DNA from 2 places in the Arthrobacter sp. L77 genome. Region 2 is predicted to be linked to the other one. Evidence: riboswitches for the same ligand, from Rfam matches in the RefSeq annotation. Region 2 holds a riboswitch; the other holds the start of a gene.
The links. Region 2 has a riboswitch for S-adenosylmethionine ahead of RY94_RS04825 (ABC transporter substrate-binding protein). Riboswitches for the same ligand answer to the same signal wherever they lie in the genome.

Region 1: linked by a shared signal. The riboswitch ahead of RY94_RS09450 (LLM class flavin-dependent oxidoreductase) and the one ahead of RY94_RS04825 (ABC transporter substrate-binding protein) in region 2 are both predicted to bind S-adenosylmethionine.

The regions. Positions count from the first base shown of each region.
Region 1 is NZ_JWSU01000005.1:302,317-310,184, reverse strand. Features, by position in the region: gene RY94_RS09480 (alpha/beta fold hydrolase) at 1-171, opposite strand, end outside; gene RY94_RS09475 (TetR/AcrR family transcriptional regulator) at 266-844, shown strand; gene RY94_RS09470 (GNAT family N-acetyltransferase) at 841-1,134, opposite strand; gene RY94_RS09465 (SDR family NAD(P)-dependent oxidoreductase) at 1,251-2,009, shown strand; gene RY94_RS09460 (hypothetical protein) at 2,021-2,239, opposite strand; gene RY94_RS09455 (ArsR/SmtB family transcription factor) at 2,236-2,853, opposite strand; SAM riboswitch class IV at 3,039-3,152, shown strand; gene RY94_RS09450 (LLM class flavin-dependent oxidoreductase) at 3,189-4,577, shown strand; gene RY94_RS09445 (SDR family oxidoreductase) at 4,878-5,531, shown strand; gene RY94_RS09440 (HNH endonuclease signature motif containing protein) at 6,008-7,687, opposite strand.
Region 2 is NZ_JWSU01000004.1:472,835-480,702, forward strand. Features, by position in the region: gene RY94_RS04805 (hypothetical protein) at 1-127, shown strand, start outside; gene RY94_RS04810 (beta-glucosidase family protein) at 303-2,567, shown strand; gene RY94_RS04815 (MGDG synthase family glycosyltransferase) at 2,597-4,057, opposite strand; gene RY94_RS04820 (CPBP family intramembrane glutamic endopeptidase) at 4,170-4,913, shown strand; SAM riboswitch class I at 5,087-5,176, shown strand; gene RY94_RS04825 (ABC transporter substrate-binding protein) at 5,270-6,919, shown strand; gene RY94_RS04830 (ABC transporter permease) at 6,925-7,868, shown strand, end outside.

The DNA.
Region 1 (7,868 bases), on a different contig from region 2:
GTAGGTGATGACGCGGTACCCGGCGGTGAGGAGAGCAGCGGTCTGCTTCTCCCATGAGCCGCCGTCGAGGGGATATCCGTGGATCAGGACGACGGGCCGGCCTGCGCCGTGGTCCTCGTAGTAGAGCTCGATGTCCGTGCTGTTCTCGGTGCCGACCTTGATGAAGCCCATGTGGGTGGTCCTTGTCTCGAGCGGAGAGAACGTTCGTTCTCTCTCGGTGGCCAATATAGAGAACGTTCGTTCTCAATTCAAGTAGAATGGCTGAATGACGAGCTCCGAGATCCGCAGCCGCATCGTGGAGACCGCCGACGGGCTCTACAACGCGAAGGGCATCCAGGCTGTCGGCATGGACGAATTGCGCTCGGCAGCGCACGTCTCGCTCAAGAGGCTCTACCAGGAGTTCCCGTCCAAGAGCAGCATCGTCATGGCCGTCCTCGAACGCCGACACCGGTCCTGGACGGAGGGGCTCGATGCGCAGGTCCGCGGTGGAGACTGTCCGCGGGCCCGGCTTCTCGCGATCTTCGACTACCTCGCGCAGTGGTTCGGCGAGGATTCCTTCCGCGGCTGCGGCTTCATCAACAGTTTCGCCGAACTCGGCGCAATGAGCCCTGACGTCGCCGAGTATGCGAGGAAGCACAAGGAGTCGTTCCAGGAGTACGTCGGGGACCTGGCGGAGGCGGCGGGAGCGCCGCCGTACCTGGCGCCACAGCTGTCGATCCTCGCCGAAGGCGCGCAGACGACGGCGGCGATCGCCGGTTCCTCGGAAGCTGCGGGTCAGGCGCGCCGTGCCGCCGAAGTGCTCATCGACGCGGCCCTGCGCGAGGGGATCAGGGGAGCGGCCTAAGCCGTCAGGTCCTGGTAGTCGGGGTTCTCCTCGATGAAGGCCGCCACGAATTCGCACTGGGGAACGACCGTGAGGTGCTGCCGGCGGGCGTCGTCGAGCGCATACCCGATGAGGGTGCTTCCGATCCCGCGACCCTCGACGTCCCGGTCGACGACCGTGTGCGTGAAGGTGATCGAATCGCCGGACCGCTCATAGGCGGCGGTACCGACAGGGCTGCCGTCGAGGGTGGCCACGTAGCGGCTCTCTGCCTCGTTGTTGCTGACCTGGACGTCCGGGGTGTCGGTGCTCATCCAGCCACCCTCGCATCCGTACCGACCGGGGTCAACGTGCCATGTCCGGTGGTCACTTCTCCTGCCGGGGCCCGGCCTCTCCGCTGCGGTGCCGCACGCGAGGTACGGTCTGAACCATGACATCGAAGATTCTGGTGACCGGTGCAAGCAGGGGCATCGGTGCAGCCATCGCCCATGATCTCGCAGGGCGTGGGCATCGTGTCGCCGTCCATGCCGGCCGTGATGGGCGCGCCGCCACGGCGGTGCGCGATGCGCTTCCGGGCGACGGACACGTGGTGGTCGTCGGCGACGTCGGTGATTCCGAGGCCTGCAGTCGCATCGTCGACGAGGCCGTGGGTGGGCTGGGCACTCTCGACGTGCTGGTCAACAACGCCGGCATGTTCGAGGCGCATCCGATCGACACCGTGTCCTTCGCGGACTGGCAGGAAGCGTGGCGCCGCACGCTGGACGTGAATCTGCTGGGGCCGGCGAACCTGGCCTGGCTGGTCGCGCGGCATCTCCTCGACCGGCCGGCGGGGCCGGAGGGCGGACGGCTGATCAGCGTCGGATCACGCGGAGCCTACCGGGGCGAGCCCGTCACACCGGCCTACGGTGCGAGCAAGGCGGCGTTGCACTCCATGACACAGTCCCTCGCGGTGGCGCTCGCACCGCACGGGATCCTTGCTGCCGCCGTCGCGCCGGGATTCGTCGAGACCGACATGGGCAGGACAGTGCTCGACGGCCCGGGTGGCGACGCGGTGCGCGCACAGAGTCCGTTCAATCGCGTCGCGACGCCGGAGGAGGTGGCGCAGACGGTCACGTGGCTCGCTACCGATGCTCCGCTCTGGGTCAGCGGCACCGTGGTGGACGTCAATGGGGCGTCCTACCTGCGGTAGCTACAGGGCGGCTAGAGGAGATGGATGCCGCTGTGGGCGGCGGCCCGCAGATCCGTCCTGCGCTCGAGGTGGCGGTGGAAGAGCTCCACGTCGGTGCCCTTTGCTGAGGCGAGAGAGGATCCTGCTGCGATGAACGCGGTGCCCAGGCGGATGAGCGTCCGGGATGTGAGTCCTCCGCGGGATGATCCGGCGAGCGCCGGGTAGCCGGCGTGAAGGGTTGTGCTGGTCATGTCGTCTCCTGGGGATCGATGAGGGGGAAGGCGTTGAAGTGGATCTGGACGGGCCGGGTTCCCGGGGTGCCCGGTTCGGAGCGGTAGGCGTCGAGCTTCTCGCGGAAGATCTCGCTCATGTCCCGGGTGAGGGCTGCGAGCTGGTCCACCGTCAGGTGGGCGTTCATCGTCGCGATCACGGCTGCGTCCGCCCACTCGGGCGGGATGGACTCGGAACCACTGGCCATGAAGGTGGCGAGAGCTTCGGAGCGGCCGCGTTCGAACTGGCGGTTCACCTGCCGCGTGGCTTCCCGTGTGGTGGGGTCCTGCTCGAGTTCGGGGGTGCTGAGCGTCAGGGATCCGCGGGGGCGTTCCCACCACCGCTCCCGTGCGGAGCCCCGTTCCACCTCGCGGACGAGGCCGTGGCGCGCGAGCTGCCGCAGGTGGTAGCTCGTTGCCCCACTCGATTCGCCGACCCTCTTGCCGATGCTGCTCGCGGTCTGCGGCCCGTAGCTAGACAGGACCTCGAGTAACTGGACCCTGAGAGGGTGGGCGAGGGCCTTGAGTGCCGCTCCGTCCAGGATGCGGTTGCCGTCCTCCGACGGGTGTCCTGTGTTGCCTGTGCTCTCCTTCATGCCTCCAGTGTGCACGCGCAAAGATATGTTTGCAATGCTTTCTTTGCACTTTTTGGTCCCTTTCGTGCGAATGCCGACCGCCGTCGTCGGACCTTCTCCGGGCGGCGGGGGAGGTTCGAGGCGTGACGCCCCGTGACGACGGCGGGTGGACGACGGCGTGCCGGCCCACCTACGCTCGAGACCAGAATCAAGAGCTCCAACGCAAAACCCTGGTTTGTTGGACGGCAACCCCCTCGCTGTAGCGGGGTGCCCCAGGTGAGGATTCGGCCCGGCACAGGCAGTGCGGGCAAGTATGGCGCTTCCGCCACGGCAGTGCCCCGACGTGAGGACTCTTCATGCCCGCATCACCACGCCGTATCCGGTTCAACGCCTTCGACATGAACTGTGTGGGCCATCAGTCGCCGGGTCTGTGGCGTCACCCCGAGGATCAGTCCTGGCGCTACAAGGAACTGGGCTACTGGGCCGACCTGGCGAAGACCCTGGAGAAGGGACTGTTCGACGGCGTCTTCATCGCCGACGTCCTCGGCACCTACGACGTCTTCGGCGGCTCCAACGAGGCCACCCTGAGGCAGGGGACGCAGACCCCGGTCAACGATCCGTTCCTGCTCGTCTCGGCCATGGCGCTCGTCACCGAGCACCTCGGGTTCGGCGTCACCGCCGGCACCGCCTACGAGCACCCGTACCCCTTCGCGCGCAGACTCTCCACGCTGGACCACCTCACCAAGGGGCGGGTCGGCTGGAACGTGGTGACCGGCTACCTGCCGTCCGCTGCACGCAACATGGGCCAGGAGGACCAGCTCGAACACGACGCGCGCTACGACCACGCGGACGAGTACCTCGAGGTCCTCTACAAGCTGCTCGAGGGGTCGTGGGAGGACGACGCCGTGGTCCGCGACCGCGAGACGGGCGTCTTCACGGATCCGGCCAAGGTCCACGAGATCGGCCACGACGGCACGTACTTCAAGGTCCCGGGCATCCACCTCAGTGAGCCCTCACCACAGCGGACGCCGGTCATCTTCCAGGCCGGAGCGTCCTCCCGGGGCATCGCCTTCGCGGCAGGTAACGCCGAGGCGGTGTTCGTCGCTGCACCCACGAAGGAGAAGCTGAAGGACGTGGTCAGGAAGATCAGGGATGCGGTCGAGGCCGAGGGTCGTGACCGCTACTCGGTGCGGATCTATACCCTGCTCACCGTGATCACGGACGAGACCGAGGAGAAGGCCCAGGCCAAGCACGCCGATTACCAGCAGTACGTCAGCTATGAGGGTGCCCTCGTGCTCGTCTCGGGATGGCTCGGTGTGGACCTTTCCGTCTACGATCCGGACGAACCGCTCGGCAACGTGAAGTCCAACGCCATCCAGTCCGCCGTCGCGAACTTCCAGAAGGTGAACGACGACGGGTCGCCGTGGACCGTGCGGGACATCGCCGAGTCGGCGGGGATCGGTGGGCTCGGGCCGCGCATCGTCGGTTCGGGTGTGCAGGTCGCCGACGAGCTCCAGGCGTGGGTCGAGGAGACCGACGTCGACGGCTTCAACCTCGCCTATGCGATCACCCCGGGGACCTTCGAGGACATCATCGAGTTCGTCGTGCCGGAACTGCAGAAGCGTGGTGCCTATCCCACCGAATACACGGAGGGAACACTGCGTCAGAAGCTGTTCGGGAAGGGCGACCGCCTGCCCGAGGAGCACCGCGGTGCGCAGTATCGGCTAGCGCCGGTCCGCCCCTGACGCGTCGCCGGGTTGGTCATCGTCGACCCGGCGGGCGTGGTTCGGGCGCCACGGGTAGTCTCCGCCTTACGTGTCGGTGGGGTCGGTCATTGGCACCAGGCGGGTATGGCGGGAGCGTCGTGGTTCGTCCGCCCTGGCGCGTCATTTGCCTCAGTAAGCGTGGGGCATTGGTGGCTTCAGCTGGGAATAGACCTGCGCTCGCGGCGGAACAGTCGCGGGAAGGTGGCCAGCCCGAGGTGCGGGGGACTAGCGTCGAAGACAAGGTATCCGACGACCAGTCATCCGACAGAAGGAGTTCCCATGTCACGCGTAGCCATCATCGGTGGGCACGGAAAAGTAGCCCTGCATCTCACGAAGATCCTCACGAGCCAGGGCCACCAGGTCAGCTCGGTCTTCCGTAACCAGGACCACGCCGGCGACGTCGAGCAGGCCGGGGCAACCCCCGTTGTCGCGGACGTCTCCGAGCTGTCGGTGGAGCAGATGGCCGATGTCTTCCGTGGCCATGACGCCGTCGTCTGGTCTGCAGGCGCAGGTGGCGCGAGCCCCGAGGCGACGTATGCCGTGGATCGGGATGCTGCGATCCGCTCGATGGACGCCGCCCAGGAGGCGTCCGTGGGGCGCTATGTCATGGTGTCCTACCTCGGGGCACGTAAGGACCACGGTGTCCCCGAGGACAACGGCTTCTTCCATTACGCCGAGGCGAAGGCCGCGGCTGATGAGCACCTGCGCAACTCGGAGCTCGCCTGGACCATCCTCCAGCCGGGAGCACTCACCACGGACCCGGGAACCGGGATGATCGAGGTGTCCGCCGAGCCGCAGCAGGACTCGGTGGCACGCGAGGATGTCGCACTCGTGGCCGCCGTCGTCCTCGGTAACCTCGGCACGGTCGACAAGACCATCCAGTTCAACACCGGTGAGACGCCGGTCGCGGAGGCCATCGAGGCTGCACTGTAGTCCGACCAGCACGATGAAGGCGGCGTTCACTGTGTGGGCGCCGCCTTCTGTGTGCCAGCTGGCCCTCGTCTTCAGTGTGGTGCGGGCTGTCCTGATTCACGAGGGTGTGCACGAGAAACGCCAGGCGCTCCGTAGCTCCCGGGATCTACGCACCGTTCCGTACGCCGGATGCGCCCGGCGGACCGGATGCACCCGACGCCCCGGGAGCACCGCTGGGTATGCCAAACGCACCCGACGGGCCGGATGTACCCGACGCTCCGGATACGCTGCCCCGCGCTCCGGATGCACCGCTCCCCATGCCGGAGGCGGCCCTACCTGACGGACCGGGCCGCACCCGACGCTCCGGGCGCACCGCTCGGTATGCCAGACGCACCCGACGGGCCGGATGTACCCGATGGTCCGGGCGCACCGCTCCCCATGCCGGAGGCGGCCCCACCGGACGGACCGGGCCGCCCCCGACGGTCCGGGCGCACCGATCATCCGGTGCTGTGCTCCAGAACGCTTGTGCTGCGCTCCGAGACGTCCACGCTCGGCCCCGAGGCGTCGTCGAGCAGTGCTTCATGGACGGCTTGTCCTGCCTGCCAGTACCTGTTCCGACGAGCCGTTCCCGGAGGACCGAGGGTTCGGGGGGCGGTGAACCACGGAATGCCGTTCCGGGATGCCACGGTCCAGGCACCTTGATGAATGACATGGTGGTGGCGCGAACACAGCAGGACTCCGTTGTCGATGCTCGTCGCGCCGCCTGCTGACCACGGATCGATGTGGTGGGCTTCGCACCAGCTGGCCGGGATGGAGCAGTCAGGGAAGGCGCAGCCCTTGTCCCTGGCCACGAGCGCTCGCCGAAGATGGGGCGGAAAAAGCCGCTGTGCCCGTCCCACATCGAGGATCTGACCGCTGCTTCCGAGGACCAGGGGGATGATGTCGGCATCGCACGCCAGCTTCCTGATGCTCCCTGCACTCATCTGCCCGGAGAAGACCGAATACCCCGCCTGATGTGTGGCGCCGATGAGGTCCTTGTAGTCGATGGTCACCATGACCTGTGGTCGGTGGCCGCCCGTCGAGGGAAGCGCAGCCGTGCTCAATGTGACCTTGCAGGCGGCGATCAGGCCGTCGAGGAGGGTCTGGGCCCTCGTCGCCGCCGGCTGATCAACGAGAGCGGGTGAATTCTCGGCTGTGGCCGGGCCGTGTGGTGCGTGCGGTGTACTCGAGGTGTCCGGTGCTCCGGGAGCTCCCGGTGTCCCCGGCGCCCCGGGTTCCCCGGGTGGATTCTCGGCTGCGGTGGCATCGATCCGCCCCGCTGCGCCGCGCGGGTTCGCCGTTGAGTTCATGACGGTTGCGAGCAACTCGAACTGCTCATCCGTCGCCCCGATTTCGAGGAAATGCAGTCCATGGCGTCGGCCACGGAAGAAGACGCCCTGCCTCGCGCGCAGCACCTTCTCTGTCGGCTCCTGCCCGTCCTGATCGAGGACGCCCTCCCAGCGCCGCGCCAGCACCCGGAGGATATCCTCGTCGGACTCCATCGCCTGCCGTGTCAGGTGATGCTCCATCGACGCGAGTTGCCGCGGCGTCGCGAACGAGTCCACCCGCTGCAACGCGTGCGCGACTACGGTGGCGGCCCGTCCGCTGATGCGGCCAGTGGTCACCGCGCCGCCCAGTGCTGCAAACCGGGGAGGTACACGCGCGCCGGTCGGCGAGATCCGGGGGAGTACCATCTCCGCAAGACTCAGCCGGCGCTTCGCCTCTGTCCGACTGATGCCCAGCGTGGCACGGAGAAAGTCTGCGCAGTTCCTGTATCCATTGCCGCTCGGCTCGGTCGGCTCGGTCGGCTCGGTCGGCTCGGATGACGTGTACGCGGCAGGGCCGGTGCGGACATCCCCGCGGACGGATTGCTCTGCCCTCGCCAGAAGCGAACCGCCCGCAGTTCGCTCCTCGTCATCGGCAAGATGATGTTCCTGGGCGACGCGGGCGGCGAGGATCTGGAGATGGTCGATGGTCCGTGAGGCGTCTTCGACCTCCAGCAGGAACCGCATGGCGTCCTGTCGGGACCGGAGGCCCTGGCTCTGATCGATGTCCCTCGCGCATTCGGCAAGCGCTGTGCATACCGAGTCCATGGAACTCGGAGGTGCGGTCAAGCGCTCGACCGGTGCGGTAGTCATACCTGAATTTTATCGAACATGCGTACTAATGGCGCGGTGGGGAAGCGAATGTGGAGGAAGAGTCGTCCTCAGTTATCCACATAGGCAGCGCCTGTGGACCTGCACCGGCATTCCGAGTGGAACCTCCTGTTTCGGGACATCCGGCCCTCACGGACTCCTGGTCTACTGCGGCGGTGCGCAG
Region 2 (7,868 bases):
CACCGTCGAAGCGCCCCCCGGTGCGCTCACGCAGATCACTCTGGCGACGCCCTCGGAATCCGCCACACTCGATGTACCGGTGCTCGATGGCACGCTCGACCAGTACGAGCCGTATCTCCCCGACTGAGCCCCGGACCTGCGGGCGACACCCCCTGCAGCGCCGACCAGGTCTCGAGTTTCTGCCCGGGTGTCCCGTGGCCGTCGGCGTGGAGGGTGGCACTGTTGGAACAGTACTGCGGTGGTGGATCGTCACGATGCCGCGCGTCCACGCCCGCGTCCGTGGAGGGTGCAGAATCAAGGGCATGAAGATGGCTGCAAGGCGTCGGGCAGCGCGGGAGGACGGGCCTGCCTCGACGGACGTGACGGCGCGGTCGGGCAGCGCGTACGGGGAGGCGGTCCGGGCCGTCGGGGAGGGCGAGATCGACGCCGACGAGGCCGCGGATCACCTGATCGGCCTGATGACGGAGAGGGAGATCCTCGGACTGCTCGACGGCGACTCCCCCGGCCTGCTGCTCCCGCTCATCCCGACGCTGCTGGGTCGGCGGCCCTTCGTGGCCGGGGCTGTCCCGCGGCTCGGCATCCCCGGCATCCGGTTCAGCGACGGCGGCCGCGGCGTGGTGATCGGCGCATCCACGGCCTTCCCTGTGACGATGGCACGAGCCGCGACCTGGGATCCGCTGCTGGAGGAGCGGGTCGGTCACGCGATCGGTCTCGAGACCCGCGCGCGGGGAGCGAACTACTCCGCTTCCGTCTGCGTGAATCTGCTCCGCCATCCCGCGTGGGGCCGGGCGCAGGAGTGTTACGGGGAGGATCCCGTGCTCACCAGCCGGATGGGGGCGGCCCTCACGCGAGGCGTACGCGTGCACGCCATGGCATGCGTGAAACACTTCGCGCTCAACTCGATGGAGGACGAGCGCTTCGAGGTGGACGTGTCGGTCGACGACCACGCCCTGCACGAGGTGTACCTACCGCATTTCAAAGCCGTCGTGGACGCCGGCGCGGACTCCGTGATGAGTGCCTACAACCGGGTCCGGGGCGAGTACATGGACGTCAATCGCCCCTTGCTCACGGAGGTGCTGCGGCACGAGTGGGGCTTCACGGGGTTCGTGACGAGCGACTGGGTGTTCGGCGTCCACGATGCGGCCCTCAGCCTGGAGGCGGGGATGGACGTGGAGATGCCGTTGCGACTGCTGCGCGCCCGCGATCTGCCGGCCGCGCTGCGGCGCGGCGACCTGGCCCGTGCGACCGTGCTGCGGTCCGCGCACCGCATCCTGCGCACGTGCGTGCTGCACGCCGTGACCCGGGAGGCGGCGGGCCCGTCCCCCGCCCTTGTCGCGTCCCCGGCGCACCGGGCGCTTGCCCGCCAGGCCGCCGAGGAGTCGATCGTCCTGCTGAAGAACGAACCCGTCGGCGCCGTCCAGCTGCTGCCGCTGACGCCCACCACCGGGCATCTGGCCGTGATCGGACGGCTCGCGACACGGGCGAACCTCGGCGATCATGGCTCCTCCCGCGTCCGGCCTCCGTCCACGGTCTCTCCGCTGCAGGGGTTGCGTGAGGCACTTCCCCGGGTCCGGATCACGACCACCTCCGGCAGGAACGAGCGCGCAGCGGCCGCGCTGGCAGCCGCAGCGGAGACCGCGATCGTCGTCGTCGGCCTGGACCAGCACGACGAGGGCGAGTCCGTCGTCACCGGGGGCGTCGACGTGAGCGTGCTCGGCCGGGCCTTCGGCTCGGGATTCCTCCGTCGGCTGCTCATCGGTGTCGCACACGTGGCGTCACGCTTCGTCCGGGGCGGCGACCGCAGCTCCCTGGACCTGCGCCCGGCCGATGTGCGCCTCATCCACGCGGTCGTCGCTGCGAATCCCCGGACCGTCGTCGTGCTGATCGGCGGCAGCGCGATCCTCACGGAGGGATGGCGGGATCGTGTGCCGGCGCTCCTCATCGCCTGGTACGGCGGCATGGAGGGCGGCCGCGCGCTGGCGAGCGTGCTGACCGGCAGGACGGAGCCCGGCGGGCGGCTGCCGTTCGTGCTGCCGACGGACGCCGCGCATCTGCCACCGTTCGACCGCACCGCGAAGTCCGCCGTCTACGACGACGCGTGGGGTCAACGCCGGCTGGACCGCGAGGGACATGCACCCGCGTTCCCGTTCGGCTTCGGCCTGGGCTACACGACGATCGGGCACCGGCTGCTCGATCACAGGTTCGACGACTCGGGCGGCGAAGCACACGTGCTCGTGACGAATACGGGCGACCGCGAGGGCTCGACCGTCATCCAGGTGTACGGCGCGGACGTGTCCGCCCGGAGGCCGGTGGCCCAGCTCCTGGGCTTCCGGAAGGTGACCCTGCAGCCCCGCGCGGAGACAACGGTGCGGGTCGCCCTGGATGCGGGGCCCACCCTGCAGCGCGATCCGGCCACGCGGCGCTGGTCCCCCCGGGCGGGTGACTGGGCGCTGCTCGCCGGCCAGCACAGCCCGGGCAGCTGGGCGGACGCACCCCGGTTGCGACGCCCCGGAGGGCTGGAAAGACCGATGGGCGAGGAAGGCGGCGCGGACGGGCCACCTTCCTGACATCGACGGGCATCACAGCCCGCCCGCCGTCAGGGAAGGACGGGAGATGACGCCGAGAGCTCCTCGACGCGGACAGGCAGCGCGTCGTCGCCCGACAGCATGGCACGGAGCAACCGCCGCGACTCCCACCGCAGCGCCACGGGCGCTCGGTCTCTGCGCAGCACCAGACCCCCGTCTGCAGTCGCGTACCGCTTCTGCAGGTGCCCCAGCTCGCCGGCCTGCAGCAACGCGACCGTGCTCCCGGCGGCCGAGTCGACCAGACGGACCAGCGAGGCCGGTCCTGTCAGATCGGTGGCGACGACGCGCTGCTCGCTCGCGGCGAGAATCGTCTTCTGCGCCGCGCGGGTCACGACCAGCGGGCGTGACGGCCCGTCCAGCAGGCCGGCCAGCACGTCCGCCGCGGCGTCAGGGCGACCGGTGCTCCACGCAGCCGCCTGCATCCGCTGCAGGCGACCCGGCTCGCGCAGCACCTCGTCGATCCTCCAGCCGATCGTCGCGGCGGTATTGCACCGGACGGCCGCCCCCTGCTCCATCAGGTAGTCGCCGTTGCGGACCTCCTGCCCCGGGATGGGGTTCACCAGCACCATGGGCAGCCCTGCAGCCATGCACTCCGACGCCGACAGCCCGCCGGGCTTGCCCACGAACAGGTCCGCGGTACGCAGCAGCTGCGGCATCTCCGTCGTGAAACCGAGCACGCGATACCGGTCACCCGCGGGCGCCACCAGGTCCTCGATCCGCCGACGCAGCGCATCGTTGCGTCCGCACACGATCGTGGCCGTGAATGCCGAGCGCATGTGCATCGTCTGCCGTACCACCGACACCGCATAGTCGCCGCCGGTCGCGCCCGCCGAGATCAGCAGCATCGGAGGCGCGTCGGCGTCGCGCGCGGGCGCGCCGTCGCGCTGTCCGGCGATCGGGATACCCGTGGCGGCGACGCGATCAGGGGGAAGGCCGAGCGCTGTGAGCGCCACCCTCCCCTCCTCCCTCGCCACGAAGAGCGCGTGGAACGCGCCCGTGAGCCACAGGCCCTGGAAGTCGTAGTCCGTCGTCACGACAGCGGTCCTCGCATCGATCACGCCGCGGAGGAGCAATGACGCCAGCAGCTGGGCCGGCAGGAAGTGCGTGCACACGATCGCGGTCGGTCTGAACCGTTCGATCGCATCGATGACCGGGACGGCGTTCGCCCGTGTCCACGGGTCGATCGGGCCCCGGCGCCGGAACGGCGGGTCGCTGATGTCGTAGCCCCACTCCACCAGCCACGGCAGACCCTCGACCAGGACGAAGTAACCCTTCCCCAGCAACGCGCGGTACAGCGGGCTACTCACCTGCAGCACGTCGAGCACCTGCACTTCGGCGATGTCGGCGCGCGCGGCGCACGCCTGCTCCACGGCCGCCGCGGCGCTGTTGTGCCCTGCCCCCACCCCTGCGGACAGGATCAGCAGGCGCTCCCCTCCAGCGGTGTCCGACCGTCGTGCAGATGTCCTGCGCATGAGGACAGGCTAGCGGACCGCATCACCCCGGGTTCCCGCAGGAGCTTCGAGCACGTCAGGGGATAGCGTGAAGGATCACCGCACCGTCACATCGTTACCGGGGGATCCTCCTATGGCAGCCAGTCCGAGCATCGACCGAGACCCCGCGGGACGGCAGGTGACGCCCACGACTCTCGGCCAGGCGGCCTGGGCCTTGATGTTCGTGGTCGTCTACATCGCCGTCGCCGCCGGTGCGATCGTCGCCGTCGGGCTCTCGGGCATCGTCGACTTCACGCTCGCGTCCCTTCTGCCGGTCTTCCTCGTCACGGTCACGGTGGCCGCGATGCTCGCCCTCTATCTCCACCTCGTCCGCAGGAACCGCTTCACCCCGGCGGATCTCGGCTTCCGACGCCCCACCGCCCGGCTGGTCCACCTGCTCTGGCAGATTCCGGTCATCATCATCGTCTGCGGCAGCCTGCAGGGCCTCGTCCTCGTCGCGCTGACCTCCCTCGGGGTGGACACGGCGTCGGCCGGCACGGCCGATGACCCCCTCGCGGAGATCGCCGCCCTGCCCGGGCCGTGGATCGTCGTCTGCTTCCTGATCATCGCCGTCCTCACACCGCTCTGGGAGGAAGTCCTGTTCAGGGGCGCCTTCCTGGACGGTTTCACCCGGCGCTTCCGGCCCGGAGTCGCGATCACCCTGTCCGCCGCGCTCTTCGCGGCCGTCCACCTCGTCCCTCTCACGTTCGTCTACCTCTTCACCCTCGGCATCGCGCTGGCCCTCCTTCGACGGTTCCACCGGAACCTCTGGGCGCCGATACTCCTCCACGCCGCCAACAACGCCCTCGTCACCCTCGCCGTCCTCGCCGCCGTCTAGTCCAGCAGGACCCGCATCGCGGCCCGGGCCCACCGAGCGTGTTCCATGGCCCGGTCCCTTCCGGCCGCCGGGTCCTCGCCCGAATGTGTCGTCCTGAGACTCGCCCGTGTTGATCGGTCGGCCGTTCTGGGGTTCTATTCGATAGTCCGCCGGGTTCGCTCCCCAGGACAGAACCACCATCCAGAGCGGTTGAGAGACCTGGCTCGTTGAAGCCGCAGCAACCACCCCGTCGGGGCCGGTGCTACTGCCAGGACCGATGGAGATAGCCTTGTCCCCCGTTGGTGCCACCCTCGCTGAGGGGTGTGCCTGCAGCGTGCGCGGATGGGGAAGCCTCGATCACGACCGAGAGGACCGGCATGACTTCCCGCCCCGCTTCCAGCCCCGCTCCAGCCCGCAGATCCCTGCGTGTCGTCGCGATGATGGGCCTCACCGCACTGGCGCTCACTGCGTGCAGTTCCCCGTCGACCCCTCAGGCAGCGCAGGATGCCGGTACCGGTGGACCGGTCGACGGAGGGACCCTGGTCTACGCCGAGGTCACGCCCATCAACAACTGGCAGACCCAGGCGGCACGCTTCTACGAGAAGTCCAACGTCCTCAACAGCGTCCTGGACCGTCTCACCTACTTCGACGCCGAGCAGGGCGAGCTCGTTCCCTGGATCGCGTCCGAGTTCTCCGCCAACGCCGCTGCAACGGAGTTCACCTTCACGATCCGGCCGGGAGTCACCTTCAGCGACGGTTCTCCCCTGGACGCCGAGGCGGTGAAGCTGAACCTCGACGCCCTGGGGCTCGGGATCGAGTCCGCGCAGATCCAGCCGAATGTCGATTTCGCCGGCTACAGCTCGGCCGAGGTCGTCGGCGAGAACCAGGTGAAGGTCACGCTGTCCTCCCCCAACGCGAATTTCCTCCGGGCGACGTCGTCGGTCACCTCGGGGCTCGTCTCGCCGGCCACCCTGGAACTCGATGCGGCGGGACAATCCGCCATCTCGCAGATCTCCGGCTCCGGTCCCTTCACCTTCGAGTCCGAGAAGCCCGACGAGGAGGTGGTGCTCGCCAAGCGAGCCGACTATGCCTGGGCTCCGGAGACCGCGGAGAACCAGGGGGACGCCTACCTCGACAGGGTGGTCGTCAAGTACCTGCCGGAGGTCGCCCACCGCGCCGGCGCCGTGCAGTCGGGGCAGGTCGACCTGGTACGAGGCCTTCAGCCCCTCGACGAGGAGGCCCTCACGGCCAGCGGGAACCAGGTCCTCCCCGCCGAGGGTGTCGACCTCACCGTGAACATGGCCGCAGTACGGATCGGCAGTGGCAAGCTCGCCGACGAGAACGTCCGTCGGGCGCTGCAGATCGGCATCGACCGGCAGAGCATCAAGGACACCGTCCTGTCCGACAGCTATGAACTCGCCGGGTCGGTGCTGAATCATCAGGCCCCGGGCTTCGTCGACCTGTCCGAGGAGCTCGAGTACCGGCCCGACGAAGCCAGGGCGCTCCTCGACGAAGCCGGATGGGACGTCGGCACGGACGGCATCCGGGAGAAGGACGGGGTGAAGCTCGAGGTCACCGTCACGAGTTCGAACAACTCCGTGGTCATCAGACCCGCCTTCGAACTCATCGAACAGCAGTGGCGGGAGATCGGCGTCAAACTCGACAACCGGGCCGGTGACAACACGTTCCTGGCCACGGCCATGCCCGATCCCGACGTCGAGTTCTTCGGTACCCGCCAGTTCATCTACGGCGGCCTCGGCCCGATCTTCGAACCGGCCGACAACACCATGACGCACACCAGCGACGAGGACCTCAACGTCATCTTCGCGGCGGAACGCGCGGCGGCCCCGGGCCCGGAGCGTGATGACCTGCTCGCCCAGGAACAGCGGGCTTTGGTCGTCGACAAGGCCTACTCGCTGGTGCTGTGGGACGAGGTCCAGGTGTACGGCGCCCACAGCGACACGCACGTGGAGTTCACCTCCGGCACGGCTCCCGTCTTCCAGGGCGCGTGGAAGACGGGCGGATAGGACCTGTGGCACGCTACCTCGCCCAGCGGGTCGGCCAGGCACTCCTCGTGGTGTGGCTCGCCTACACCCTCGTCTTCCTCGCGGTGCAGCTCCTGCCCAGTGACCCCGTGACGATCTTCCTGACCGTCGATTCAGCGGTGGACCAGGCGGCGATCGACACCATGAAGAGTCAGTACGGCTACGACCAGCCGCTGATGGTGCAGTACCTGCACCAGCTGGCAGGGCTGTTCTCCGGAGACTTCGGCTACTCGCTGGCGTCCGGCCAGTCGGTCAGTGACCGGATCAGCGGGGTCGCCGGATCGACCGTCGCCCTGGCGGGCTCGGCGTTCGTCATCGCCGTGGTGATCGCCGTCCTCCTCGTCGCCGCCGCGACCCTCACCCGTCGGGACGCCGTCCGTCGGGTGCTGGTGAACCTGCCTCCCCTGTTCTCGGCGATCCCCGTGTTCTGGCTCGGGCTGGTGCTGCTGGAACTGCTCTCGATCCGCTGGGGCGTCATGTCGCTGTTCCCTGATGGCTCGTTCCTGTCCCTCGCAGTGCCCGTGCTGGTCCTGGCGATCATCGTCTCGGCTCCCGTCGCGCAGGTGCTGCTCAAGAGCATGAACCACGTCTACGAGCAGCCCTTCATCGACGTCCTCCGCGCGAAGGGCGCCTCACGGTCCTGGATCTTCTTCCGCCATGCGCTCAAGAACGCGGCAGGACCGGCCCTGACGATCACCGGGATCACGGTGGGAACACTGTTCGCAGGGTCCGTCATCACCGAGACCGTGTTCGCACGCTCGGGGCTTGGCTCGGTGGTCCTCCAGGCCGTCACGACCCAGGACGTGCCACTGGTGCAGGGACTGGTGCTCCTGACGGCGACGGTCTTCGTCGTCGTCAACCTGATCGTCGACCTGCTGTATCCCCTGCTGGACCCGCGCATCCTCAAGAGCAACGGGCAAGGGGCCCCGCG